Regions from separate parts of the Arthrobacter sp. HMSC06H05 genome, predicted to be linked through region 2. Evidence: riboswitches for the same ligand, from Rfam matches in the RefSeq annotation. Region 2 holds a riboswitch; each other region holds the start of a gene.

Region 1 (9,637 bases), on a different contig from region 2:
GGACCCGAATGTGATGTGGCAGCTGGTCCAGGCGATCGAGGGGCTTTCGGATGCGTGCCTTGCACTCCAGGTTCCGGTGACCGGCGGTAACGTTTCGCTCTACAACCAGACCGGCGAGACCCCGATCCACCCGACCCCGGTTGTGGGCGTGATGGGTCGCTTCGATGACGTCACCGCGCGCACGGTTTCGGGTTGGCGTGAAGAGCACGACGGCAACGCTGTCTATTTGCTTGGTGTGACCCGCGATGAGCTGGATGGCTCCGAGTTCGCCGCGATGCGTGACCACCTCGGCGGTGTCCCGCCGAAGGTCGACCTCGATGCGGAACGCACCCTGGGCCAGCTTCTGGTTTCCGGTTCCCGCGACGGCATGTTCGATGCCGCCCACGACCTTTCCGAAGGCGGCCTCGCAGCCGGGCTGGTCGAGATGTCGATGCGCTACGGCGTCGGCGTGCGCGTGAACCTGGATGAACTCAAGCAGCGTGACGGCATTGACGCTTTCACCACTCTGTTCTCTGAATCGCAGGCCCGCGCGCTGGTGTGCCTGCCGCGTTCCGAGGAGGAACGTTTCACCGCGATGGCCGCGGCACGCGGCTTCGCCCACGTCCGCCTGGGTGTCGTGGACGCTTCCTCGAACGCGATCGAAGTTCAAGGCGAGTTCTCCGCTACCCTCGACGAAATCCGCGAAGGCTGGGGCACAACCATGCAACGCCACTTCGGCTAACTCCCGTTGCTAGCGGTGTGCCGTACGGCTACAGCACACCGTTAGCAGGCACCGTCAAAAATATGACATGGCTGTGGGCGCCAGGTTCATCCTGGCGCCCACAGCCATGTCGTATTCGCGGCCGTGAATTGTACGGCCTACCCTGGCTGGCGGGCGCTGTCTCCTGCCCGCCAGCGTGGCAACCTAGCGGCGGACAGCCGCGCCCGGATGGTTTTCCGGCAACCGGTCGCCGCGACCAAACAGTGCGTGGCGCAAGGAGGAACCCGTCTGGTCTTCCACTGGGCGGTCGGCATCCCACGCAACCGTGGCGTCGGCGGCTTCCTCAGCGCTCGGGTACACGCCGAGCGCTTCGAGTTCTGGAATCACGTAGTCCACGACGTCACGGAACGTGCCAGGCTTGACCGCGTAGGCGACGTTGAAGCCATCCACCCCGGTGTCACGCACCCATTCGTGGAACTGTTCGGCGACTTCGCGGCCGGTACCCACGGCAACCGGACCGAAACCACCCACGCCGATGTAGCGCGCCAACTGGCCCACGTTCCACGGCTTATCAGAATCACCTGAAGCCGCCTGGAACATGTTCACCGCGGACTGGATCGCGTTGGACTCCACGTCTTCACCGATCACCGCATCCAGCGGGTATTCGGACAAGTCGATGCCCGTCCAGCCTGCGAGCAACGCCAACGCGCCCTGCTCATCGGCATAAGACTGGTATTCGCGGAACTTCTCCCACGCTTCCTCGTTCGTCTTACCCACAACCGGGGTGATCATCGCGAAAATCTTGACGTCATCAGCGTTACGGCCCTCCGCCACGGTTGCTTCACGAATCTTCTTCACGGTCTTCGCGAGGCCTTCCTTGGTTGCCTGCGAAACGAACACAGCCTCAGCGTGCTTCCCCGCGAAAGCCATACCGCGCGAGGACGCGCCGGCCTGGAAGATCACCGGGGTGCGTTGGCGGGAAGGCTCCGTGATCGCAATGCCTGGAACGTTGAACCACGTGCCTTCGTGTTCAATCGGGTGCACCTTAGCCGGGTCAACGAACAAGCCGGATTCGCGGTCAGCTACAACCGCGTCGTCCTCCCACGAACCCTCGAGCAGCTTATACACGACCTCGAGGTATTCATCCGCGTGATCGTAGCGTTCGTCGTGCTCCATCTGGCTGGTCTGGCCAAAGTTCTTCGCCGCGGACTCGAGGTAGCCGGTCACAACGTTCCAGCCGACTCGCCCGCCCGTGATGTGATCCAGGGTCGCCATGCGGCGCGCGAGCCCCACCGGATGCTCATACGCAGTGCCCGCAGTGACACCGAAACCGAGGTTCTTCGTCGCTGCAGCCATCCCCGCCACGATCACCGCCGGATCAGCCAACGGGATCTGCGCACCGGAACGCAACGCCGTTTCCGGGGAGTTCGCATACGCGTCATACACACCCATCACATCGGCCAAAAACAGGGCGGAGAAACGGCCCTCTTCCAGGATCCTGGCGAGCTCAACCCAGTGCGAGAGCTTGTTGTAATCCCGCGAGGTATCTTCCGGATGCTTCCACAAACCCGGGGACTGGTGGCCAATCGTGTTCATCGCGAAGGCGTTGAGAAGAATCGGTTTTTCAGACGACATGTTAACCCTTTCCCGCAGCCCTCAAACGCTGCGCCATCGTCTTCTGGCGGGAGCACCTTTCCCTCACGATTCCTGCTACGGAACCCTTCAGGATGGTTGCTGCGGCGTCAACGAGCCAGATCTCTCGGCCGCTCTGGATGGATACGGATTCAGCATAGAGGCACACCATGGGCATCACGCAAATCGCTCGTGACCGATGACAAAGAATGACGGCACGCATCGGCGGCTACACTTGCGAAAGTATTACCCCAAGCCATAACACGGGTTTCTGCAGGTGAAAGGGCTACAGCGACGTGGAATTTGCGCGGCCAGAAGTGTTCTTTACCGTCGATATCATCGCGCTGATCATCAACGGGATCATGGGTGGGGTGATCGCCCGCCGCATCGGACGCCTTTGCTTCGCCAGCCGTGTTGAGCAACATGACACACACGCTGACCCGATTTGCGTGCAACCGCATTCGTCACCCACTATGGACAGCACAACCATCCAGAGCGGCTGAGAGATCTGGCTCTACGACGCCGCAGCAACCACCCCGGGTTTTTACCGGGCATGGTGCTCACGCCAGGATCGATGGAGTGACAACGCATGACCGCAACGTCCGCACCCGCGCACCAGGCCGCCCAGGCTCAGCTCAGCAACGCAAACCTCAGCAGCGCGCAGCCTAGCGATGACGCGCTGCTTAGCGATGAAGAGCACAGCGCGTACTGGGCCAAACAGGCCGGGCAGCTCACGTGGGAGACCCCGTGGGATACGGTGCACACGCTAACCCCGCCTAACCCTGAAACTCAGGAAGGTCTGCAGCAAACCTGGTTCGCGGGAGGCACGCTCAACGCCGCTGTCAACTGCGCAGACCGCCACGTAGCGGCGGGCAACGGGGACAAAGTAGCGCTCTACTTCGAAGGTGAACCCGGCGACCGTCGCACCGTGACCTACCGCGAACTCACCGAGGAAGTCTCGCAGGCCGCCCACGCGCTCACGGAACTGGGCATCACCCGCGGCGATCGCGTCGTGATCTATCTTCCGGTGCTCGTTGAGACGATCATCATCACGCTGGCTTGCGCACGCATCGGCGCGATCCACTCGCTTGTTTTCGGCGGGGTCAGCGCAGAAGCGTTGCGTTTCCGGGTTGAAGACACCCGCGCCAAGCTGCTGGTCACCAGCGACGGCCAGTACCGCCGCGGCAAGGCCGTGCCCGTCAAGGACATCGCGGACGAGGCCGCATCCGGGGAGAACCAGCTCGAGCATGTGCTCGTGATCGACCGCACCGGCCAGCGAGACATCCCGTGGACCGAAGGCCGTGACATCTGGTGGGACCAGATTGTGCCCCGCCAGCCCCGGCAGCACACACCGGAAGCGTTCGATGCGGAAAATCCGCTGTTCATCATGTACACCTCCGGGACCACCGGGAAACCGAAGGGCCTGGTGCACACGACCGGCGGCTACCTCACCGGTGCTGTAGCGACCTATAACCAGATTTTCGCCCACCCGGACCCAGCTCAACGCGCGGGCGACGTGCATTGGTGCACTGCAGATCTCGCGTGGGTCACCGCCCACACCTACGAGATCTATGGGCCGCTCGGGGCCGGCGCGACCCAAGTCATCTATGAAGGCGTGCCGAACGCCCCGCACCCGGGCCGGCACTTCGAAGTCATCCAGCGTTATGGTGTGACCTCCTACTACACCGCGCCAACGCTCGTGCGTTCGCTCATGGGCTGGTTCCCGGAAGGGATCCCAGCCGAATACGATCTCTCCAGCATCCGCCTCGGCGGAACCGTAGGTGAAGCTGTCAACCCTGAAGCAGCACGGTGGCTACGCGAACAGATCGGCCGCGACACCTACCAGCCCGCCAACCCTGAAACCGGGGAACCCGAGCGCGGCATCAGCATGGTCGATACCTGGTGGCAGTCAGAAACTGGCTCCACCATACTCACTCCCCTACCCGGCGCAACCACCGTCAAGCCCGGCAGCGTAGGCCGCGACATGCCAGGGGTAGCGACCGCGGTTGTCGACGACGAGGGCAACCCGACACCGGCTGGAACCCAAGGCAACATCGTGCTCACCCAGTTCCCGCCCTCGATGGCGCGCACCGTGTGGGGCAACCCGGAACGCTGGTACACCTCTTACTGGAAGGCCTACGCCACATACGGTTGGTTCAGCGCAGGCGACGGCGCGAAAGTGGATGTCGACGGCGACACCTGGATCCTCGGCCGCACCGATGACGTCATCAACATTTCAGGCCACAGGCTCTCGACCATCGAGATCGAGTCCGCGCTCGTGACCGACCCGGGTGTTGTCGAAGCCGGCGTGTGCCCGGTACCGGATGCGAAGACCGGGCACGCCGCGATCGCGTTCGTGGTCCCCGGCGACCAGTCCCTGCTTGGCGCTGACGCGAGCGATGAGGCCGTCGCCGAGTTCGCGCAACGGCTACGCGCCACCGTGACCAAGGAAATCGGGCCCATCGCAAAACCGGCCCGCATCATCCTTGTCCCCGACGTACCGAAAACCCGCTCCGGCAAGATCATGCGCCGCATCCTCACCCAGGCCTACACCGGCGAACAGCTCGGCGACACAACGAGCCTGCGCAACGAAGAATGCATCCCGGACGTGCTCGCTGCCGCCCGCGGCTAGCTGTATCCGTAGCTAGGCCGTACCCACCGGAGAACTGACCGGCGGCTACGGCGGGAGGCCGTGCCCGCAAGAGAAAATGCGTACTTTGAGTTGATTTGAAGTCAGTTCGTCCAGGCTTAGGCGGCCGGCTCGCCCAAGCCTTATCGCGAATGTGCATTGGGTCACGCATCGTCCTAGTCTCGATGCATGCGTTCTAGCAAAGACACGGCTTCCGGCAGCGGCACGGGTTCCAGTAGCGGCACGGGTTCCAGCGCCGACGCCTCGCCCCGGGTTGAGAAGGAGTCCCTCGATAAAGGCTTGACCGGGCGCCACATCCAGTTCATGGCGCTGGGTTCGGCAATCGGGACCGGGCTTTTCTATGGGTCAGCGGATGCGATCAAGGCAGCCGGACCCATCGTTCTGCTCGCCTACATCGTGGCCGGTGCCGCGGTGTTCATCGTGATGCGTTCACTGGGTGAGATGGCGGTGCGCAACCCGGTTGCTGGCGCGTTCTCTGACTACGCGACCCGCTATCTGGGCCGCTACCTGGGGTTCACGACCGGCTGGACGTACGTGTTCTGCATGCTCGTCGTCTCGATCGCGGACGTGACCGCGGTGTCCGTGTATATGGGGTTATGGTTCCCTAACGCGCCGCAGTGGGTCTGGGCGGCAGCGGTCGTTTTGCTCATCGCGGGCATCAACACCCGGCATGTCAAGGTATTCGGTGAGATGGAGTTCTGGATGTCGATCATCAAGGTCGGCGCCGTAATCGCGATGATCCTCGGCGGCATCGCGATCCTGATTATCGGTATGAGCGTGCCGGGTGAGGCGACCCCGGGTCTGCATAATCTTTTCGATCACGGCGGTTTGGCGCCTAACGGCTGGGTCGGTATTCTGGCGTGCTTGACGATGGTCGTGTTCAGCTTCGGTGGCATCGAGACCATCGCCGTGACCGCGGGCGAGGCTAACGATCCGCACACCGCGATCCCGCGCGCCGTGAACTCGGTTCCGATCCGCATCCTGCTGTTCTATGTTCTGGCTTTGGGTGTGATCATGACGCTGGTTCCGTGGAACCACATGAGCTCGGACACTTCCCCGTTCGTCCAGATTTTCGCAACGCTAGGAATCCCGGCGGCGCAACATATTTTGAATATCGTGGTGCTCACGGCCGCGATCTCTGCGATCAACGCGAACTCGTACGGTGCCGGCCGCATGCTGTTCGGGATGGCACACCTGGGGCAATCCCCACGCGCGTTCACCCGGACCACGGGCAAGGGCGTGCCGTGGGCTGCGGCACTGCTCATGATGTGCGCGCTCACGGTGGGTGTGGTGTTGAACTTCCTGATGCCGGAGTCCGCTTTCGCCGTGGTTGCCTCGGTCGGTGCGTTTGCGATCACGTGGCTGTGGTGCATGGTTTTGCTGTCCCACACCGCGATGCGCATCAAACTACGCCGCGAAGGCGTGCCTAAGGAAGGGCTTGAGTTCCCGGTGCCGTTGTGGCCCATCACCCCGATCTTCGCGGGTTCCTTCCTGGTTCTGGTGATCGTGTTGATGGCGTGGTTCCCGAACACGCGCGTCTCACTCATCGCGGGTGCCGTGTGGATCGCCCTGATTTCGGTGATATATGTTGTCACAACGTGGCTCAAGCGCCGCCAGAGTCAGTAACGTGTGGTCATGGCTCCTACGTTTTACCCTGCACAGATCCCTACGGCGGCCGGTCAGAAGATCGGCCCAGACCTTGCGCGTTCGTGGCTTTTGACGAACGCGGCGCATCCTGACCGTTTCGCTGAGGCTGAAGATTCTGCCGCCGATGTGGTGGTTTTGGATATCGAAGATGCGGTGGCGCCGAAAGACAAGGTTGCTGCCCGTGAAGCCGCGGTTGAGTGGATGACTAGCGGCCACACCGCGTGGGTTCGTATGAACGGTTATGCGACCAAGTATTGGGAGGACGACGTTGAGGCTTTAGCTGCCGCGTTGCCGTCTGCTGTGGGTGGGCCTGTGGCTGAGGGTGGTTTGGCCGGTGTGATCCTTGCGATGGTCGAATCCACCGACCACGTCAATGAGACCGCACGCCGTTTGCCTGGGATTCCCGTGATTGCACTCGTTGAGACCGCGCGCGGTTTGCAGCGCATCGATTCGATCGCCGCGGCGAAGGGGACCTATCGTTTGGCGTTCGGTATCGGTGACTTCCGCCGTGACACCGGGATGGGGGACGGCCCGATGGCGTTGGCTTATGCCCGCTCACAGTTCACGATCGCATCCCGCGCAACAGGCCTGCCGGGCGCGATCGACGGCCCGACCGTGGGTACCACGGGCGTCAAACTCGCCGAAGCCGCCGCGGTCACGAGCGAGTTCGGTATGACCGGCAAACTGTGCCTAGTTCCAGAACAGACCGCAACCGTCAACGAAGGCCTCTCCCCTTCCAGCGAGGACGTCGCATGGGCACATGAGTTCCTCACAGAATTCGAGGAAGCCGGCGGAGAGATCCGCAACGGCTCCGATCTGCCGCGCCTCTCTCGCGCGAACAAGATCCTCGCCCTTGCGAAGGCCTACAACGTGCAGTGGCGCAAGGCATCCGACCCGGCCCCTGCGCCATCGGACACCTACCACTACTGACACGCGTAGCCGCTACGGGCTTGCCGCCGCGGGCTGATCGTTACTGTGCGAGAGGCCCGCGGCGTAGCGCAAGTTCCGCGAAAAGCCGCACGCTACGGCCCAGCACGCGATCGTCGAAGATCGCGTGTGGCGAGTGGTTGCCCGCAACTTTCGTGGGGTCTTCACCTTCCGGGACGGCACCGAGGAAAATGTAGGCGCCCGGTACGCGCTGGAGCACTTCGGAGAAGTCTTCTGAACCGGCTTCGGTGCGCGGCAGCTCTCGGTAGGCGGTATCCCCGAACAGGTCCCGCACGGTGTCGGCCACGTAGTCCACGTGTTCGGCCGAGTTCACGGTTACAGGGAAGTCACATTCGACCCTGTAGCTTGCACTCATCCCGTGTGCTTCCGCGATGCCTTTGGCGACGCGCTGCACGGCCGGCACGAGCTTTTCACGTGACGCCGGGCTGAAGGAACGCAGCGTGACCTGGATGGTTGCGGTGGACGGGATGATGTTCGGCGCAGAGCCCGCCTTGATCGAGCCGACAGTCACCACGACGGGGTCGAACGGGTCGAACTGGCGGGTCACCATGGTCTGTAGGCCGAGCACGATCTCTGCCGCGACTGGCACCGGGTCCGCGGCTTGGTGCGGGGCGGATCCGTGGCCGCCTTGGCCGTGGACGGTGATGACGAGGTCATCACATCCGGACTGTATGGTTCCCGGTTTGGAGACGAACGTCGCGTGCGGATAGCGGTCGGCGTACACGTGGATCGCGTACGCTTCGTCGACCGGCTGGCCTGCGGCTTCCAGTAGGCCTTCTTCGATCATGATTTTCGCGCCGCCAGCGGTTTCTTCGGCAGGCTGGAACATGCCTACAACATCGGCGGTAAGTTCATCGCGGCGCTGTGCGAGATACAGCAGCGTGCCCACCAGGCCCGCGGTGTGCATGTCGTGGCCGCACGCATGCATCTTCCCGGTTTCGGTGGGCGAATATTCAAGCCCGGTTTCTTCGGTGACCGGTAGCGCGTCCATGTCTCCACGCAACAGGACTACGGGGCGGCGCGTACCTTCAGGAAGCGGAGCAGCACCACGCAGAACAGCGGTCACAGAGGACTGCGCCTTCCCGGTGTGCAGCTCGATCCCCTCGATTCCCTCGAGGGCGTCCAGCACCGCCGCCTGAGTGGTGGGTAGGTGCCGGTCCAGCTCGGGATTCGCGTGCAAATAACGGCGCAACCGGACGATGTGCCCGTTGAGTTCCGCCGGGATCGGTTCTTGCGCCGCCGGATGTACCGCCGGAAGCTGTTGCCCCGGTGTTGACGTGTTTCTCGCTGATGTACTGGCGGTGCTCATCATGGGTGTCCTTGGCTTAGCTGGTGTCCGTGAACGGCGTCACAGTCAGTGTAGTGGGTGGCTGTGATGCAGCGCAGGGTTAGGGAAGTGCGCTGCGGATGTGGTGCAGGTGCGCTTCTTGGGCTGGGGTGAGGTAGCGGATGTCGCAGTTGCGCAACCCCGGATTGCTGATGTTCCACTCGTCCAGGGTGTTGAGCAGGCAGCGGGTGGTCGAGCCGTGGGATACGGCGATGACGCGTTGGCCTGGGTTGCGCTGGAGCGCTTCGGCGAGCGCTGTAGCGCTACGGCGGCCGGCGTCTTTGGAGCTTTCGACGCCTTCGAGGATCCCGAGCTCTTTACCGCGGGCTTCGACCTCTTCGACGTTGGGGAGGTGTGCCGGGAAGAGGTAGGTGAAGGTTTCTTTGTCGAGGTCGCCGTAGGCACGGCCTTCGTAGGGGCCGTAGGAGCGTTCTTTGAGCCCAGCGACGACGCGCGGCGCCTCAAGTCCGAGGTGTTCAGCGATGATCTCCGCGGTTTCGCGCGCCCTGAGTTGCGGGGAGGTGAGGATGACGTCCCACGGGCTACCCCATCGTGATGTCGCGTCAGCCGCCAGGGTTTCCGCCGCGGCGCGGGCTTGTTCGATGCCGGTCGCGTTGAGGGGGACGTCCGCGCTTCCTTGGAAGCGGCGTTCTTTATTCCAGTCTGTTTGCCCGTGGCGGACCAAAGCGAGAGACGGGACGTGGTGAGGGCTGGTGCTCATATCCCCCAGCTT
Region 2 (9,637 bases):
ATGAGGCCGAGGGGATTACTGGAGCAGCTCGCGGCATACGTGTGCGGCTTGAGCGGCCCTCATGATGCGCGGCTGGGTTTTCCTCAAAAGCCGGCCCCAGGTTTTCACTCCACCGCGCAGTGCGGCGTCAGCCACGCGAGTCAACGCCAATGACCCGTTCCACACGTGGGCTCGAGCCGCGAAGAACTCATCCGGGGCTGACGGGTCGATCACGTCTTGGCCGTGCCACAGCGATAGATGCGCCAGATTGATCGCCGGGTCCCACAAGGATGCTTTGTCCCAGTCGAGGATCCCGATCAGCTCGCCATCACGCCAGTGCATATTCCGGCCCGCTAAGTCCCCATGCACTAAACCACGCCGGAGTGAACCGCGAAGAGCGGCGCCTTGGCCCACCGCGGATCCCATGGCTTGCTCCATCTCACCCAGAGTAGCTAACACGGTAGCGGCACTTGCCCGCACATCGGGCTCAAGCGCATCGATCGCAGCATCGGCGCGGGCCTGGGTCCATTGAGGTTCTGCCTCCCAGGGCGCGCCAACCAGGCCTTCGTAGGCGCTCAACGGAACCGCCTGCAGGTCGGTAATAGTCCGCCCCAACGCTGCAGGGTCGCCTTGGTGTAGCGGGTGGGCGGCACCGGGGATGAAACGTTGGATGATCCCGCCGGCGGAATCGATCGGGGAGCGGGATTCAGGGACGAGCCACGGAACATGCGGGGCAAGCGCATCCGCTAACGCGGCACGGCGGGCTTGGGCGAGCGCCTCCTCACGAGTCCGGGCCATCCGGAACACAACCTCAGGAACCGGGTCTGCCGGGATGAGAACCAGGTTCGACTTCCCAGATTCCTCAACCCGGCCAGAAACCCAATCCGCGGCAGGGTATAAAGCGTTGGCGCGTTCAACTTCTTCGCTCGTGGGTTGCCTGGCCATGCATCCAGCCTACCGAGCATAATCGGATGCATGAGTGCCCAATCCCCACACGCACACACCCCAGACGGTGACGGCTCAGCGAAGACGCCCGGCCTGGGCGAGCTGGGGGCGCCCTCGCGAAAGGCCCTGGGGTGGGAGATCGGCATCGTCCTAGCGCTCTCTTTGGGCAAATCCGGGGTGTATGCGCTCATCGACTTGCTCGACACCATCACGCGCGGCCCCATCTCCTCCGGGACCGCGGCCCTCAACACCTCAACTAGCACGCGTGAGTGGATTGATCTGCTGTATCAGCTTGCCGGCATCTTCTTTGCGCTTGCCCCGGTAGCGCTCGTGATCTACCTTGTTTCACGCTGGCCGGGCAATAAGCCTTGGCGTAGGTGGGGCATCGACGGTCAACGATGCGGTAGCGACGCCGCAGTGGGTTTCGCATTCTTCGTGCTCATCGGCGTAGGAACCCTCGCGGTATATGCAGCGGGCAGGGCGCTCGGTGTCACGACTGCTATCACGACCTCGGGCCTTCCGGACGCGTGGTGGAGCGTACCCGTGTTGCTGTTGGCCGCACTCAAGAACGGGCTGCTTGAAGAGATCGTGGTGCTCGCCTACCTGCATGAGCGGCTCGCAACACTGAAATGGACGCCCGCCGCGATCATCATCTTCTGCGCCGTAGTGCGTGGCTCCTACCACCTCTACCAAGGCATCGGGCCGTTCATCGGCAACGTAGCGATGGGCGTGATCTTTGGGCTCTACTACCTGCACAAACGCCGCATCATGCCGCTCATCTGGGCGCACTTCTTACTCGATGCGGTCGCGTTTGTGGGCTACCCGCTGCTCGCGGCATGGTTCGGGTACGGTAGCTAGCCCGCGCCGTCGGCCCTGTCAGCCGCCGCCGGGCCAACGCTGTTAGAGGGTTACGAGGCCCTTCGGGGTCTTCAACGTGACTGACTGCAGGCCCGGCATCCCGGAGGGGGAGGTGAAGTTGAATGTGACCTCGCCCTTGAAGTCTTCACCTGGGTGGCCGAGCCATTCGTCGATGCGTTCGCGGTTACCGGAGATCGTGAGTTCCACGATTTCACCGTGTGGCTCTTCAGCCCGGGATGGGTGCAGGTCCTCGAAGCTCTCGTCCCAGCGGAGGAAGTAGGGAAGCTGAGGGTCTGCGATGAGCCCGTTGATGCCGATCTGGCGCCACGTGAGCTCTCGCCCGTCGGGGAACTTACGCGAACCGGGGACCGCGCCGCGTTGCAGGCGCTCCTCGATAGGTGTGAGGTCCTCTACTGAGACGACCCAGCCCATCCATCCGCCACCCATCTCGCTTCGGGCGCGTACTGCCTTCCTGAACGGCTGCTGGAGAGTGGCCGGGTGGTCTAGTACCTCAACGACTTCGAGGTACTGGTGGTTGTGGAGGGGGAAGAACACGTTGCGTGTTCCGAAGCGTGGGTGCACGCCTCCTTTGACGTACCGGAGCCCGAGCTGATCGGCGATACGGTCTGCGGTGGTGATGAGGCCTTCTGGCCCGCAAGCGTAAGAAACGTGATCGAGCTTCATGGGTTAAATCTGACACTGTGTGAGCCACATCTCTACTTAGGTTTACCTAAGTTGAAGTCCGGCCTGTGGATCAAACCGGGTGTGGTGGGCGTTATGTGGTGCCAGTGGGTTGGCGTGTTGTAGGCTAATTGCCAAGGTCATGAGTGCCAGTGCAAAACCCCGGTTTGCTGGCCGGCAACCCTCCGTCCGCGGCGGGGTGCCCCGGGTGAGGACCTGGTCACACGGGAATGCCGCTGTGGCAAGCGCGGGCTCTGCCCGCCCGTATCCGGGCGGACGTTACGTCAAATCAACCGGTGTATGCGGGCAAGCCCCTCCTATGAATCAAGGGGTGCACTGTATATGTCGCAACAAAAGTTCGAAACTCGTCAGATCCACGCCGGCCAGACTCCAGACCCGACCACGGGTTCGCAAGCGTTACCGATCCACCTGACCAACGCGTATGTTTTCCCTGACACCGAGGCTGCTGCCAACCGCTTTGCGCTGAGCGAGCTGGGGCCTATCTATACGCGCTTAGGTAACCCGACCACCGAAGTCATCGAGAACCGCATGGCAAGCCTCGAAGGCGGCGTCGGTGCGCTGTTCGTCGCCTCCGGAATGGCGGCTACGAGCTATGCGATCCTCAATGTTGCGGAAGCCGGCGATCACATCGTCGCATCGCCATCCCTCTATGGCGGGACGCAGAACCTCTTCAAGCACACTCTGCCTAAGCTCGGTGTCGAGGTCACGTTCGTGGAAGATCCAGACGACCTGGATGCATGGCGCGGGGCAATCAAGCCGAACACCAAGGCCTTCTTCGGCGAGACCATCGGTAACCCGCGCCAAGACGTGTTCGACATCGAAAACATCGCCGCGATTGCACACGATGAGGCAGGCGTACCGCTCATCATTGACAACACGCTGGCAACCCCGTACTCGCTGCGCCCGATCGAATGGGGCGCCGACGTCGTGGTTCACTCCGCAACCAAGTACCTGTGCGGCCACGGAACCGCGATGGGCGGGGTCATTATTGACTCAGGAAACTTCGACTACACCCAACACCCGGAGCGTTTCCCGGGTTTCAACCAGCCGGATGAGTCCTATCACGGCATCGTTTACGGCCGCGATATGGGTGTTGGCTCGCCACTGGGTGCGAACCTCTCCTACATCCTGAAGATCCGCGTGCAGTTGTTGCGTGACACCGGCGCTGCGATCTCCCCAATGAACTCCTTCCTGATCGCCCAAGGCCTCGAAACGCTCTCTCTGCGTGTTGAGAGGCACATCGAGAACGCGCAGAAGGTCGCTCAATGGCTCGAAGCGCGCGATGACGTCTCCGCGACCATCTATGCCGGCTTGGAATCCTGCCCGTGGTATGAGCGTGGCCGCCACTACGCACCCGAAGGGGTGGGCGCGATCGTCTCCTTCGAGATCAAGGGAGCTGAAGACAACGAGGAAGCGGCCCGCGCCTTCGTGGACGCGCTCGAGCTGCACTCGCTTGTAGCCAACCTCGGTGACGTCCGCTCGCTCGTGGCGCATCCATCATCCACAACCCACTCCCAGCTGTCTCCGGAAGAGAAGCGAGCCGCCGGCGTGGGCCCAGGCACAGTACGCCTCTCAGTGGGCCTTGAACACGTGGATGACATCATCGCCGACCTGCAGAAGGGTTTCGACGCCTTCCACGCCGCCCGCGCCTAACTAGCGCCGGGACATTGGCATGTGGCAACGGAAGCGATAGAAACTCACGAAGCGAAAGCAGCGTTATGACGTTGGATGTACGAGAACACTCACAACACAACGCTCCCGAGAGCGATGTGAAGATCCTCCCGCTGGGCCCGCTGGATCTAGAGACAGGCGGGCACCTTCCCCAAACCCATATCGCGTACGAGGTTTTCGGCGAGCTCAACGCTGAGCGCAGTAATGCGGTCCTCGTTTTGCACGCGCTGACCGGCGACACCCACGCAGCCGACGGAACGCCGGCTAAAGATGCGCCGGCTAACGATGCGGCAGTGACCGATGCGGACGCACCGCAACCTGGTTGGTGGCGCGAGGTCGTAGGCCCGGGTAAGCCGGTGGACACCACCACGTATTGCGCAGTGGTTCCGGCAGCCTTGGGCGGGTGCTCAGGCACGATCGGCCCGGCCTCGCTGGCCGAGGACGGGCAACCCTATGGTTCGCGTTTCCCATTCGTGACGATCCGCGACATGGTCGAGCTTGAACTGCGCCTCATGCACGCACTCAACATTGAGGCGTGGCACGCCGTTGTTGGCGGCTCGATGGGCGGGGCACGTGCGCTCGAATGGGCCGTGAGCTATCCGCAACACGTCACCAAATGCGCAGTGATCGCCGCGACCGCTGAATCATCGGCCGAACAGATCGCGTTCGCGCAGATCCAAACTGAGGCGATCCGGCTCGACCCACAATTCCACGGCGGAGACTATTACAGCCACGGCAACGGTGCCGGCCCGCAGCGTGGCCTAGGCATAGCTCGCCGCCTCGCCCACGTCTCCTACCGCTCCGCTGCCGAGCTCGACCATCGTTTTGGGCGCTCGCCGCAAGGTAGCGAACTTCCGCTGGGATCTGCTGGCCGTGATGAACGCGGCCGCTACGCGGTCGAGTCGTATCTGGACCATCAGGCGCATAAGCTCGTGAATCGTTTCGATGCCAACGCCTACCTGACCCTCACTGAGGCGCTCATGAGCCATGACGTTGGTCGGGGCCGCGGGGGAGTCGAAGCGGCTCTCGCTGAGGTAGTGGGCGTTGAGTTCTTCATCGCGGCCGTGGATACGGACCGTCTGTATTATCCGCAAGAGTCCCAGCGGATCGCGGATGCGCTGCCGGGTGATGTTCCTGTGCACATGGTTTCGACCCCGGTGGGCCACGACGGTTTTCTGACCGATGGGCACCAGCTGGATGCGCCGTTCCGTGCGTTTTTGGGCCCGGTGCCGCCAAGTGCGTGACAGGATGGTTATATGAGTGAAAAGTGGGAACCGTTTGTAGTTGAACATGTGCCGGAGGGCGTGAATGAGTCTGCGCCGCTCTTGGCTTTCTTGCATGGTTTTGGCGCGGATGAACGCGACCTTCTACCTATTGCGAGCATGCTTCCGGGCCAGTTCGCTGTGATGTCAGTGCGAGCACCGCTTGCACTGGGTTTTGGCGGCTACGCGTGGTTCCCGCTTTCAAGCCAGGACCTGGAGTTCAACTCGGCTGATTACAGCCAAGTCGTGGAGGACCTGACACACTGGGTCGCTGAACGGAAGAAGCACCACGAATCGGTCACGCTACTGGGTTTCTCTCAAGGTATGGCGATGGCGACCGCGGTGGCCCGCCGTGATCCTTCCGCGGTGGACGCGCTCGTGGGCTTGTCCGGTTTCACGCTGGAACAGTTCAAGGATGAAACCGGTGCGGACTTCTTCAAAGACCAAGAGCTGGCCGCACGCGAAGAGAAGCTGCCGATGTTCTGGGGACGCGATCCGGAAGACCCGGTGATCCCGGAGCGGTTCATCGAACCGACGAACGCGTGGGCGCGAGCGAACACGGACCTCACCAAGGTCAACTACCAAGGCATCGGCCACGGAGTGGGGCAAGCAGAGATCCGCCACATCGGCGAGTTCCTGACCGCTAAAGTGCTCGGCGCCCAGGTATAGGCGCCAGGCCTGGCCGCCCGAGACTGGCCGCTGCGGCTAGGCTTCGTCTCCGCGCGCCACACGCAGCACGTAGTCGTGGAAGCCGACCACGTCGTCGAAATCTAGTTGCCGGCCTCGGCGGGTCTCGACCTCGCCGTTGACGGTTGCACTACCCTCAGCGATCTCTTCGCGTGCCTGCACACCGTCTTCAACCACGTTGGCTAGTTTCAGAAACTGGCCCAAACGGATGCCTGCGGTGCGTACGGGCACGTCAATGATCTCTACCGAACTCATGCTCCAAGGTTCTCACGCGCCGCGGATCCGTGCACGCGCGCCCGGAGCGTTTCTGAGCTGGGCGAGGATTTCGCGGTGGGCACATATTTGGGCTAGCAAGGTTCAAAACGGGCCAAAAATCAGCTCAACCGTTAGGATTGACGGCAGACCATAACGGACCGCAGCCGGCGGCCCGTATCAACCGATGGAGTTCACTCAACATGGCAGCAGCGTCCAAGCTGGATAAGGTCATTTCACTCGCTAAACGGCGTGGTTTCGTTTTCCAGGCAGGTGAAATCTATGGCGGTTCCCGCTCTGCCTGGGACTACGGTCCGCTAGGTGTGGAACTCAAGGAGAACATCAAACGCCAGTGGTGGAACACGTTTGTGCGTTCCCGTTCGGACATGGTGGGCCTGGACTCTTCGATCATTATCCCGACCCCCATCTGGCAGGCTTCCGGTCACGTAGAGACCTTCACTGACCCGCTCGTGGAATGCCTCTCGTGCCACCGCCGCCACCGCGAAGACCACCTGCTTGAGGCATACGAGGCTAAGAAGGGCCGCATGCCGGAAGAAGGTCTGGCGGAGATCGTGTGCCCTGACTGCGGTAACCGCGGCAAGTGGACCGAGCCACAACAGTTCTCGGGGCTCATGAAGACCTACCTTGGCGCCGTCGATGACGAATCGGGCCTGCACTACCTGCGTCCGGAGACCGCCCAAGGTATTTTCGTGAACTTCCTCAACGTCGTGAACTCGGCGCGCCGTAAACCACCGTTCGGTATCGGCCAGATCGGTAAGGCGTTCCGCAACGAGATCACCCCGGGTAACTTCATCTTCCGTACCCGCGAGTTCGAACAGATGGAGATCGAATACTTCACCCCGCCTGAGCAGACTTCTGAACTGTTCGATGAGTGGGTTGAGGACTGCTGGAACTGGTTCGTTGAGCTCGGTGTTGACCCGGATAACCTGCGTAAGTTCGATGTCCCTGCAGATGAGCGCGCCCACTATTCTGAGCGCACGATCGACCTCGAATACCGTTTCGGTTTCCAGGGTTCGGAGTGGGGCGAGCTTATGGGTATCGCCAACCGCACCGATTACGACCTCAAGCAGCACATCGAACACTCCAAGACGGACTTGTCATACTTCGATCAGGCCAAGGGCGAGCGTTACGTGCCGTACGTAGTTGAGCCGTCCTTCGGTTTGACCCGTTCGATGATGGCGTTCCTGGTTGATGCCTATCATGAGGACGAGGCGCCGAACACGAAGGGCGGAACCGATGTGCGCACCGTGTTGAAACTTGACCGTCGCCTGGCGCCCGTGAAGGCCGCGGTTCTACCGCTTTCACGTAACGAGAAGCTGTCCCCGCTGGCGCGTGAGCTGGCTCGCAAGCTCGGTGCGCAGTGGAACGTTGACTTCGATGACGCGGGCGCTATTGGCCGCCGTTACCGCCGCCAGGACGAGATCGGTACGCCGTTCTGCATCACGGTGGACTTCGATTCGCTTGATGACAACGCAGTGACCGTGCGCGAGCGTGACACGATGCAGCAAGAACGCGTCGCGATCGATGAGTTGCCTGCCTACCTGGCAACCCAACTGATGGGAGCTGTATGAGTGCGGCTGAGCTTGAGGGCCTAACGTTTCGCCCGTGGGCGGAAGGTGACGATCTGCGTCTGCTTGAAGTGTGGGGTGGGCCCCGCACCCCGCAGGCGCACGAAGACCGAGCCATGTTGCGGCCCTCGAGCGATGAGCCGTTCGCTCGCTGCATTGTCGCTGAACTGGATGGCGTCCCGATCGCGGCTGGCGTGGTGTATTCCTCGAGCCTGCACCCGCAACGGTATTGGTTCTATGTTGAGGTGGCTTCGGCTGAACGTCGGCAGGGGATCGGGCATCAGCTGCTTGCGCTTTTGAAAGCGGAGCTTCCAGCGGGGGCTCAGTTGAAGTCGCGTTACACATCGGCCGATGCGGGGGAGAACCCGGATGCCGATGGTGCGGCTGGATTTCTCGCAGCTGAGGGCTTCGGGCTGGTCAATAAGTCGATGCTGGTGGTCGTTGAGCCGTCCGCGTTGCCTTTGCCGGAGTTCGCTGAAGACGGGCTTGTGCTTGAAGAGGCGGCGACCGGTTCGGTTGAGCTTTCAACCACTGTCGCCGAGTTCTATAACGCCACACATGAATGGGATCCTTCAACGATGACGGTCGGGCTCACACAGACCATGTTGTTGGGGCCTCACACCGGCGCGAAGGGCGCCGTTGTGGTTCGTGACCGTGCGATGGGTGAGGGTGCGCCGATTCTCGCGTTCGCGGTCTCGTATGAGCCGGCCCGCCCGGATGCTCCGACCGAGGTGCTTCTGGGGTGGAACCCTGAGCTTGATGAGGCTCGGGCATCCCAAGCGTGCCGCGACCTCTTGGCGATGCTGGTGCATCAGTACCCGGTCCAGCTTGAGGTGGATACCGCGATGGTCCCGTTGGGCCGTGTGATCGATGAGCTTGGCCCGAAGGGTCTGGCCACGATCGTCACGACGACTCACATCGTTGCCACGGATGCGTAGAGCACGTCACCAGGGTGGTGCTGGCGGGCGTCACCGCAGCCCGCATCAGGCTGAAGGTAGCCCGCATCGTGCTGAGAACCATGCCCCTCTTGAGGTGCACGGGCATAGCCATGATGCGCCGATCGCTGATCCGCGTTTGCGGCGCCGTGCAACGATCGTTCTGACCTCGATCCTGATTCCGCTCGCATTGCTCACGATCGCCGGCCTTGTGTGGTTGTGGCCGAGCCCGAATGACCGCCCTGAGTCTTTGGGGCAACCGTATTCTGCGGCTCCAGGCGTCAGCATCGTGACGTTGCCGGTGGACAAGGTCGATTCCGAGGGCAGTTGCGCAGCCACAGAAACCCACGCCGGCCAGGTCGAGATCGAGTCGGATGCGACGTGTCGAGTCCCATACGTCACAGACCCGGAAACGGATCAGCTGGTTCCGGTGCAGATCCCACCAGAGGTTGAGAATCACGACCCGCCTGAGGTCGGGGACAAGCTGCGGGTCATGCTCATCAACACCTCCGCTGGTGAGGGAAACGCAGGCGAGGGCAACGCTGGCGCGGAACCGGGTGGAGAAGCAGGCGTGGAGCCGGGCGCTGAATCCGGTGCGGAAGCCGGTGCGGAAACGACTGCGACGTTCATCGACTACAACCGTGATTTTCCTGTCGCGTTGCTCTCGATCGTGTACGCGCTGTTGGTGATCGTGGTTGCTGGCTGGCGTGGTTTCCGTGCACTGATCGGGCTCGCGTTCTCATTCCTGATTTTCGGT
Region 3 (9,637 bases), on a different contig from region 2:
AGAGCCTCCACAACCGGTGGTCGCCGCGAAGCTCCAAGAAACCTTCGGCTGGACTGAAACACCACGCCTTGCAGACGGCCGCGCGCCCGTCCTCTTCCACCTGCTCTCACCGGCAGGCAGGCCTCTCGCGGTTACCTCGGACCTGCACTCCTTCTTTACCGGCCCATACGCCGACGTCCGAGCGGAAATGCGCGGCCGATATCCCAAACACCCCTGGCCGGAAGACCCACTCACAGCCCAACCGACCCACCTCACCAACCGCAAACTCCGCCAGAAATAAGCACACAATCGGCATCAGATAAACTTGAAAGTTGGTGCCCACCCGCACCCACACACCCGAAAAACAAGGGGAACAAACCACATGGTGGACAGCGCCAGCAACAGCGGTGCCAGCAGTAACCGCGCGAAGAACGGCCGCAACGCGAACAGTGCCAGCAAGGCCAGCGCCAACAACAGCAGCGCCAGCAACACCCGCACAGAAGCAACCACGGCGGACTATAAACGAGTCCTCGCCAAACCGATGCTCTACCGGGGCATCGTCAGCGCGCTCTTCGCACTCGTCGGCGTCTTCTTCAACACCACCCCAACCGTCGGCGCGATCAGCGCAGCCTTCGCCGTCCTCTTCCTCGCCAGTGCGCTCTTCTACTGGCCCATCATGCGGCTCTCCCTGGCACCCAGCTACCGTACCGCCGTCACTTCCGCGGTCCTCGCGTGGGCCATCGCTGGTGTCCTCGCGGTCATCATGCGCGACGCCACAGGCATGGCACTCGCTGTAGCGTTCGGCTACACCATCGGCGGAGCATCAGAACTCTACGGTGGGCTCACAACCCGCGAAACCGGCCGCCCCAGCAAAGACACCACCATCTCCGGTGGCCTCGGAGTTATCGGCGGCATCATCATGGTGTTCATGACCACCAGCGACGCCCACGGCGTCTTCGGTATGGCCTCCATGATCACCGCGCTCATCGCCGTACACCTGCTGATTTCCGCGATCGGCTACATGCAAGACCAACGCCGCGGCAACTAGACTGAAAACACACAACAACACCAGAACGCACCGCACACAAACCTGTACACAGACCTCGCACGAAACCCGCGTAAAGGAGAATCCGTGGCCAACAAGCCATCCACGTCTGGCTCGAAGCAGTCCGGCTGGAAGCAAAGCGTCAAACCTGCACTCGCGCTGTCGCTGACCTTCGGTATCGTCGCCGGCGTCATCTCCGCATTCGCCGGTGCAGGCGGAACCCGCAACGGCCTCAACCTTCAGATCGGTGCAACGTTCTTCCTCATCGCGTTCGTCGCGGGCCTGCTGGTGATCTCCCTGCTCATGATGGTCGCTAAAGACAACCCGGACGACCTCGGCAAAGGCTCCGGCGTCAACCGTTCATCTGAACTCACTGACGCCGAACTCGACGCGATCGAAGCGCGCGAACGGGCCCAACGGGCCCGCGAAAACCGCGAAAAACGAGGCTAGTGCTCCGCGACGAACCGTGCGCTTCAACAGAACGAGGCTAATGTTCCTCCACATACCGCGGTTTGGCTGAAATCAGCCCCGAAACCAACGTGATCACCGCGATTCCCAGCAGGATCCACAACGAGGCCGTCCACGAACCCGTTGCTTCACGCACCACACCCAAAACCGGCGGAACAGACGCCGCAATCACATAACCGAACGTCTGCGCCATACCCGAAAGCCGTGCAGCTGACATCGGCGTACGCGCCCGCGCCCCAAACAACGTCAACGCGACGGTGAACAACCCGCCCTGGGCAGTACCTATCAACAGCGCCCACAGCAACGCCAACTGTGGAGCCAGCATGGTCCCCGCAAGCACCACAATCACCGTGGAAACCGCCACACCAACAGTAGGCCCCACCACGTCGCGCCTCATCAACCAGCCCGCAACAAGCGAACCCACAATACCGGACGCCTGAATCACCGCAATATGGAAACCGGCGCTCTCCTCAGAAATCCCCGACGACATCTCAATAGCCGGCCACCACGCCAAAATCGAATAAAACAGCGTCGACTGAAAACCCATAAACGCCGTAATCACCCACGCCAACGGGGAACGCAACAAACTCCGCGGACGCGCCGGCGGCGCTGTCTCGGACGCAGGTGCAGGGGCGGGGGACGATGCGGACGCCGGGGTAGCGGGGGAGGCCACCGCATCGGGGGCTTCAGCGCCGGACATTTCGCCAGCGGCCGCGGCGTCAGCTGCTTGGCGGTCCAGGATCTTTGTTCGCCGCATCACATGGTCGGCACGAACCTGCGGAGCGAACACCGCCATACCAATCAAACCGGCGCCCAACGTCAAACCGAGAGCGCCCTGCCAACCCCAACCCGGCAACCCAGCGATCGGGACAGCGACCGCCGCCGCAAGCGCGGCCATGAGCGACTGAAACGCCGAATACACACCCGTCAATGTGCCCGCATGATCCGGGAAATCACGCTTAATCAACGCCGGCAACAACACGTTCATGATCGCGATCCCAACACCAATCAACACGGTGCCGGTCCACAAACCGAACGAGCCAACCCAGGAACGCAAAACGATCCCCACGTTGACCGCAATCAAAGCGCCGAACAAAGAGTGCGCCAACCCGATACGCGCCGCGATCCGCGGCACGATCGGCGAAAACACCGCAAAACACAGCAGCGGCAACGAAATCAAAAACGACGCCGACGCCGCCGAAAGCCCCACGTCTTCCTTAATGCGGGGCAACAGCGGGCTCGCGCTCGTCATCGGCATCCGCAGATTCGTGGCGATCAACAAGATACCTGCGATCGCCAAAGCCGGGCTCACAGCCCTCGCCGCAACGCCCGGTGTCTCAGGGGCCTGAGTCTCACCAGCAGCACTATCCCGCATCGAGTTGCTCATTCCGTAACGTTATCGCCCTTTCCGCGCCGCGCAAGCCGGCAACCGTCACAACACGTCATCACAATCCGCGGCTGCAGAATTACGATGCGGCAGCAGGCTCCGTGGGGCATCCCACGGAACCCGCCCGCCGGCTATGCGCGGCCGGTAGGGAAGCCCTTAGCTGCCAGCTTCCACCAAAGCGCCAGTGCGGAAGCGGGAACCACGATGTGTTTCAGGCAACCAATCCTGCCCCGTCACCGCGGCACGCAACGTCACGGCATCAGTTGCCGCCGCATCGTCGGTGGTATCGGCGTCGGCGCCTTCAGCGCCGGCATCAGCCAACAGGCCCGGCTCGGCCAGCAGGCCGCGGCGCCTCAGCACGGGGCTCACGTATTCAACGAAACGTTCAAGATCAGCCGGCCGCACACCACTACACACATTGAAGCCATCCACGCCGGAAGCCGCCTGCCACGCCTCCAACTGATCTGCAACGCTCTCGGGGCCACCCACAATCACGGGGCCACGGCCACCCAACGTCACGAACGCGGCAATGTCCCGCACGGTCCACTCCCGCGACGTGTCGCCGGAGGTGACCGAGCGCAGTGCGGACTGATTCGCGTCCGTCTCAACCTCGGCCAGCGGTGCATCGGGATCCAGGCCGGCCAAGTCAACGCCGGTCCAGCCCGCGAACAGTGCCAGAGCCCCTTCGACGTCCACGTACTGCTGATAGGACTCGAAGCGGCGTTGCGCCTCCTCGTCGTCGGCACCCGTCACGACGGTGACCATCGCGAAGGTGCGCACCGCATCGGCGGGCCGGCCCGCGACCTCAAGCGCCTCGTGCAAGCGCTCAATATAGCCGCGCACAACGCTCGGCTCAGAACCGATCATGAACACGGCCTCAGCGTTCTCGGCTCCAAAACGCAAGCCCCGTGCCGAGGCGCCCGCCTGGAACAAGAACGGGGTGCGTTGCGGTCCCGGATGCGTCAGTGACGCCCCATCGACAGAGAAATACTCGCCCTTGTGCTCAGCCTTCCGGACACCCGCCGGGTCCACGAAAACACCCGCATCGGCGTCCTTGAGCACCGAACCCGGAGCGAAACTGCCCTCGAACAGCTTGTACATGACGTCCATGTACTCGTCCGCGCGGTCATAACGCTCATCGTGGGGCAGTTGCCGCTCCAAACCGAGGTTGCGGGCCGCGGAATCCTGATACGACGTCACAATGTTCCAGCCAACCCGGCCACCCGTGAGGTGATCCAGGCTCGCGAACCGGCGCGCCAAGAGGAACGGGTCCTCATACGTGCACGACGCCGTCAACCCGAAACCGAGCCTACGGGTGACCGCAGCCATCGCAGACACCGCAGCGAAAGGATCCAGCAACGGAACTTGAACGCCGCGCTCATGCGAGACCGCGTCGCTGCCGCCGTACACGTCATAGGTCCCCAGCACATCGGCCAGGAAGAGGGCCGTGAAACCGCCTTTGTCCAAGGTTTGCGCCAGGCCGGTCCAGTAGCTCAACTGGTCAAAATCCGCTGCCCGGGATTCCGGATGCCGCCACAAACCAGGGGACTGATGCACCGGCGTGGCCATCTCAAACGCGTTAAGAAGCACGGCGCACCTCACCGATCGCGTTGAGACCCTCCGGGACGGTGCCGTTGACCAGGTAGTCGCCGATGATCCGCTCACGGAACACAATCGGGTTATGCGTCGCGACCGTCTGCGCATTGCGCCAGTGCCGGTCCAGGTTCTTCTCCCGCGACGTGTTCGATGCGCCACCCGTGAGGAACAGGTCAGAGCAAATACTGGTCACGATGCCGGGCACAGTCACGTGCGCGCGCTCAACAGCAAGCTCCGCCTCAGTCAGCAAGCGCTGCGCTGTGTCAGTAGCGGCGCCGGTGCCAGCGTCAGTGTTGCCAGTAGCGGCGGCGCCAGTATCGGCGTCACCGTTGCCATCGCCGGTGCCAGCGTCCTCGCCTTCGAGCGAAAGCACGCCCTCGGCGGCTTCGAGCCGCCGCGCAGCCTCAACCACCGCCGACTCCACTACGAAAGCCTGCGCCGAAAGCCGGCCCACAACCCCCAGAATCTGCGGGTCCTCAGAGTGCGGAACACCCAATCCGGTATTGAAGGAGCGGGTCCGCCGGCGCACGCCAGCCGCCGCATCGTTCACAACGTTGCGAGCAATACCGGCCAGCACGGCGAGCAAAACAATCTGGAACAGCGGCGCCTCAAACTGCGCCTCGGCACTGCCGGGAACGCGGTTTAGAATGTGCTCGGGCGCAACTTTCACATCGGTGAAACGCGTGGTTCCCGTACCGGTGAGGCTCTGACCGAAACCGTTCCAGTCATCCTCAAGCTCAACGCCCGGAGCCCGCGTGGAAACGACAGCGAACTGTCGACCCTCGGTCGGTGTTCCATCCGCATCAAGCAGCGTGGCCGAAACCCGGGTATGTGTCGCGTACGCGGTGCCAGTGCAGTAATACTTAGCGCCGTTGAGCACCCCAGTGCCGTCCGCCTGCACAGCCAACGTGGTGTTGAGCGTATTCAACGCATTCCCGCCGATCTCCGTGGATGCGTTACCCACAACATCGCCCGCCAAAACCTTCGCATACCAATACTGGCGGGTCTGCTCATCCTGGTACCGCAGCGTCTCCACGAAACCCGCGTGGGAACGGTATTGATGCGCGATGTTCGGGTCAGCCGCCGCCAGATCGATCAGCAGCTGCACCCAGTCGGTGAAGCTCACGCCCGGGCCGCCGTACTCGGTAGGCACGCGAAGCACGGTGAATCCGGCGCAGTTGAGCTCGGCGATCTCAACGAACGGCAGAACACGATGCGCCTCCCGCTCAGAAGCCCCACTCGCGATGCGGTCAAAGATCGGGCCGAAATGCTCACGCAACTCTGCCAGGCTTGGCGTGTGGCCGGCCTCCCACGGGGTGACCGGCGCGTCCTGCGTGGTGACGTAACGTAGCCCTTCGGCGAAGCTCAAGTCAGCCGAGGAAACAGCGGTGCTGGCTTCCGCATCGGCGGCTGCTGCAGGGTGGACAGGGGTGTGCGTGGACAACGATGACACAGTTATTCCTTTCCATCGTTCCTGGCGGGAGCACCGTGCATAAACCGGTTGCTGCGACTTCAACGAGCCAGGTCTCTCAGTCGCTCTGGATGGGTTACAAGCACCATTTTTATACGTGCCGGCAGGGCACTGTCAACAGCCCGACGGGCGGCGCGCGTCACAAAACGTCAACAAGAAACGCCCCTGCGTGCCTGCTTAGATGCAGGCCCGCGGGGGGCGTTTCGTAAGGCTTTAGCGGGGCTCAGCAAGCAGAGGTCAGAAGGCGACTTTCTCCAGCAGCCGGCTCAGCTCGTGCCGCTCGTCGGAGCTGAGCGCGGCGAGCACCACGTCGTCGGAGGCCATGGTCAGCGCGCGTGCCCTCCGGTAGGCATCCTGCCCCTGCGGTGTGGCGATGACGATCCGGGAGCGACGATCGCGCGGATCCACCTGGCGCTCGACCCATCCCCGCTTCTCCAGGAAGTCCACCAGGTTCACTATCTGGCTCGGGTCCAGGCTCAGGAAGTCGCCGAGTTCGCGCTGGGACGGGTTCACGTCCGCGGCGGCCAGGGCCAGCACGGAGTACTGGCGGACCTTCAATCCCATCTCCTCCTGCAGGACGCGGTTGGCGTGGCTGTGGCCGATGCTGCGCAGCCGGGCCGCCAGGAACTGGACCTGGCCGGCGAGCTCTGACGACGTGAACTCCGCCATGCGCTCGGCCGCAAGCGCTGTGGAGGGGGCGGGGAAGCGCTGGGCGGCCTCGGCCGGGTTCACTGCGGCTCCGGAGGTGTCCTGGGTGGTCGTCATGTGCCTGTTTCCTTGGTCCGTGTAGTTGAGGACGTGATCCGGCTGATCTTGCCCATATAGAGGCTTGTCCCTTGCAGAGGATCGTACTCGAAATGCAAGCCTCGAAAAATAATTGACAATTTCAATTATATGTACTGTCATGGTTCTTGTGTGGTGAACGCCACACCTGGACCATCCGAGAGTATCCGCCGCGAGGCGGCACGCAGGCTCTCTGAACAGAACCGACATCTAGAACGTCACCACCGAAGGAGAACCCCATGTCCCTCGACGGCAAGGTAGCCATCGTCACCGGCTCGGGCGCAGGCCTGGGCCTCGCCTACGCCCAGGAGCTCGCCCGCCAGGGAGCCTCCGTGGTCATCAACGACGTCAACCAGGAGACCGCGGACGCCGCTGTCGCCTCCATCACCGAAGCCGGCGGCAAGGCCGTCGCCGCAGTGGTCCCTGTCGGCACCAGCGAGGCCGCCGACCAGCTGGTCAAGACCGCCGTGGACACCTTCGGCGGCCTGGACATCCTGGTGAACAACGCCGGGATCCTGCGGGACAAGTCGTTGCTGAAGATGTCCGACGAAGACTTCGACCTGGTCATCAACGTCCACCTCAAGGGAACCTTCACCTGCGTCCGCGCCGCCTATGCCTACTTCAAGGAGAACGGCGTGGCCGGCCGCATCGTCTGCATTGGATCGCCAACCGGCCAGCGAGGCAACTTCGGCCAGACCAACTACGCCGCAGCTAAGGCGGGCATCGTAGGCATGGTCCGCACCTGGGCCCTGGAGATGAAGCGCGCCGGAGTCATGGTCAACGCCGTCATCCCAGTTGCGGCCACCGCCATGACCAAGACCGTCCCTTACTTCCAGAAGGCCGTCGAAGCGGACGAGCGCGGCGAGGCCATGCCATCCTTCTTCCGCCACGACCTCGGCTTCGGAACCGCCGACGACGTCGCCGGCCTCATCGCTTTCCTTTCCTCCCCGGAGGCCGAGGGCATCACCGGCCAGGCCATCGGCGTCGGCGGCGATCGCCTGCAGGTCTGGTCCCACCCAGAGCCAGTGGCCACCGAGTACCACGAGGGCGGCTGGGACTACGCCACCATGCAGACCCAGGGCGCCGAGCTGGTCAAGGCCAACCGCCAAGAGGTCGGCGAGAAGATGCCTCCGCTGCCAGCCGAGCTCGAACCAGAGCAGAAGAACTAAGGACAAGCACCATGACCGGAACCCAGGACACGGCCCCGCAGGGGGCTGCGCACGGGAACGACAGCGGCGCCCCTGCCTCGATCCCTGCTCCCGCCTCAACCCCTGCTCCCGGCCCCGCCCCAGTCCGCTACGAGCTGGGCGTGGACGCCTCGGCCATCGAGGCCGTGGACATGCACGTGCACCTCGAGGTGGACTCGTGCGGCCACAAGGCGCTGCCGGAAGACTTCTTCGAGGCCTCCGCGAAGTACTTCAAGTCCGCGGAACGGACCCCGAGCGTGGACACCATCGCGGAGACCTACCGGCAGCGCCGGATGGCCGCCGTCGTCTTCACCGTGGACGCGCGCACCCAGTTCGGCCACAAGCCGAACTCCATCGATGACCTCGTGGCCGGCTGCGCCCGGAACAACGACGTCCTCATCCCATTCGGCTCCGTGGATCCCCGCACCGGGGCGGACGCGTTGGCCGAGGCCACCCGCCAGGCCGAGCAGCTCGGAGTGCGCGGCTTCAAATTCCACCCGTCCGTGCAGGGGTTCGACCCCTCGGACCGCGAGTACTACCCGCTCTGGGAGCGGCTCCAGGAGCTGGGGCTGCCGATCGTTTCCCACACCGGACAGAACGGTATGGGCGCCGGCCTGCCCGGCGGGCGCGGCATCAAACTGAAGTACTCCAACCCGCTGCTGCTGGACGACGTCGCCGCCGACTTCCCGGACCTGCAGATCATCATGGCCCACCCATCGGTGCCCTGGCAGGACGAGGCGAACTCGATCGCGACCCACAAAGCCAACGTGCACATCGACCTCTCCGGCTGGTCCCCGAAGTACTTCCCGGAGTCCCTGGTCCGCCAGTCGAACAACGTGCTGGCTCGCAAGGTGCTCTTCGGAACCGACTTCCCGCTGATCACCCCGGACAAGTGGCTGGCCGCCTTCGCGGAGCTTCCGCTCAAGGACGAGGTCCGGCCGTGGATCCTCAAGGACAACGCGGTGCGCCTGCTGGGCCTGGACCGTGAGTCCACGACCGAGACGAAGGGAGACTGAGATGGCTGAACCAGTGACCGGAAGCATCATCCCATCCGACTTCTACGGCTACGCCGAGCGGCTGACCGAGGCCGAGCGCGCCGTCATCCTGGACCTCAGGGAACGGCTCGAGACCACGGTGAAACCGCTGGTCAACCCAGCCTGGGACGCCGCAGAGCTTCCCCAAGAGCTGGTGGACGCCGTCCGCGCCCTGCCGCTGATGGACCCGCCAGCCCTCAAAGAAGCCGGAGAGCCCATCCGTAGGATCCTCACCGGGTTCCGCAACTTCGAGCTGGCCCGCTGCGACATCAACGTCGGCACTCTATATAACGCGCATGCAGGCCTGTTCCGCACGGCATGCACCCTGGGCGGCGGGGAACAGCAGGCGCGGGAGCTGGATGCGAAGATCATCGACTACTCGCTGACCGGCGTGTTCGGGCTGACCGAGCCGGACCACGGCTCCGATGTGGCCGGCGGACTGGCCACCACCGCCACTCATGACCCGGAGACGGACACCTGGGTGATCGACGGCGCAAAGCGCTGGATCGGAGGCGCGACCATCTCGGACGTCGTCGCGACCTTCGCCCGCGACACCGCCGACGGCCAGGTCAAGTGCTTCCTGGTTCCGCGGGACGCCGATGGGGTGAGCATGTCGATCATCCCGAACAAGGCATCCCTGCGCATCATGCAGAACGCCCACATCGAGTACCGCGGGGTGCGGGTGCC

The links. Region 2 has a riboswitch for S-adenosylmethionine ahead of HMPREF3160_RS07210 (O-acetylhomoserine aminocarboxypropyltransferase/cysteine synthase family protein). Riboswitches for the same ligand answer to the same signal wherever they lie in the genome.
Region 1: it holds a riboswitch for S-adenosylmethionine, as region 2 does, so the genes downstream of both, HMPREF3160_RS02270 (LLM class flavin-dependent oxidoreductase) here and HMPREF3160_RS07210 (O-acetylhomoserine aminocarboxypropyltransferase/cysteine synthase family protein) in region 2, are expected to answer to the same signal.
Region 3: it holds a riboswitch for S-adenosylmethionine, as region 2 does, so the genes downstream of both, HMPREF3160_RS09850 (acyl-CoA dehydrogenase family protein) here and HMPREF3160_RS07210 (O-acetylhomoserine aminocarboxypropyltransferase/cysteine synthase family protein) in region 2, are expected to answer to the same signal.

Annotation. Positions count from the first base shown of each region.
Region 1 covers NZ_KV788974.1:113,680-123,316, forward strand. Annotated here, with positions in the region: gene purL (phosphoribosylformylglycinamidine synthase subunit PurL) at 1-721, shown strand, start outside; gene HMPREF3160_RS02270 (LLM class flavin-dependent oxidoreductase) at 905-2,335, opposite strand; SAM riboswitch class I at 2,366-2,479, opposite strand; gene HMPREF3160_RS02275 (hypothetical protein) at 2,485-2,757, opposite strand; SAM riboswitch class I at 2,816-2,913, shown strand; gene acs (acetate--CoA ligase) at 2,922-4,964, shown strand; gene HMPREF3160_RS02285 (amino acid permease) at 5,151-6,608, shown strand; gene HMPREF3160_RS02290 (HpcH/HpaI aldolase/citrate lyase family protein) at 6,618-7,559, shown strand; gene HMPREF3160_RS02295 (M20 metallopeptidase family protein) at 7,600-8,889, opposite strand; gene HMPREF3160_RS02300 (histidine phosphatase family protein) at 8,966-9,637, opposite strand, start outside.
Region 2 covers NZ_KV788989.1:21,495-31,131, forward strand. Annotated here, with positions in the region: gene HMPREF3160_RS07195 (phosphotransferase family protein) at 16-924, opposite strand; gene HMPREF3160_RS07200 (CPBP family intramembrane glutamic endopeptidase) at 955-1,782, shown strand; gene HMPREF3160_RS07205 (VOC family protein) at 1,825-2,466, opposite strand; SAM riboswitch class IV at 2,602-2,717, shown strand; gene HMPREF3160_RS07210 (O-acetylhomoserine aminocarboxypropyltransferase/cysteine synthase family protein) at 2,806-4,137, shown strand; gene HMPREF3160_RS07215 (homoserine O-acetyltransferase MetX) at 4,203-5,399, shown strand; gene HMPREF3160_RS07220 (alpha/beta hydrolase) at 5,412-6,086, shown strand; gene HMPREF3160_RS07225 (RNA-binding S4 domain-containing protein) at 6,123-6,359, opposite strand; gene HMPREF3160_RS07230 (glycine--tRNA ligase) at 6,560-7,948, shown strand; gene HMPREF3160_RS07235 (GNAT family N-acetyltransferase) at 7,945-8,883, shown strand; gene HMPREF3160_RS07240 (YibE/F family protein) at 8,876-9,637, shown strand, end outside.
Region 3 covers NZ_KV788983.1:1,116-10,752, reverse strand. Annotated here, with positions in the region: gene HMPREF3160_RS05135 (ATP-dependent RNA helicase) at 1-280, shown strand, start outside; gene HMPREF3160_RS05130 (hypothetical protein) at 362-1,027, shown strand; gene HMPREF3160_RS10005 (hypothetical protein) at 1,112-1,474, shown strand; gene HMPREF3160_RS05120 (CynX/NimT family MFS transporter) at 1,512-2,879, opposite strand; gene HMPREF3160_RS05115 (LLM class flavin-dependent oxidoreductase) at 3,036-4,469, opposite strand; gene HMPREF3160_RS09850 (acyl-CoA dehydrogenase family protein) at 4,459-5,928, opposite strand; SAM riboswitch class I at 5,938-6,024, opposite strand; gene HMPREF3160_RS05105 (MarR family winged helix-turn-helix transcriptional regulator) at 6,184-6,711, opposite strand; gene HMPREF3160_RS05100 (SDR family NAD(P)-dependent oxidoreductase) at 6,969-7,898, shown strand; gene HMPREF3160_RS05095 (amidohydrolase family protein) at 8,069-8,932, shown strand; gene HMPREF3160_RS05090 (acyl-CoA dehydrogenase family protein) at 8,934-9,637, shown strand, end outside.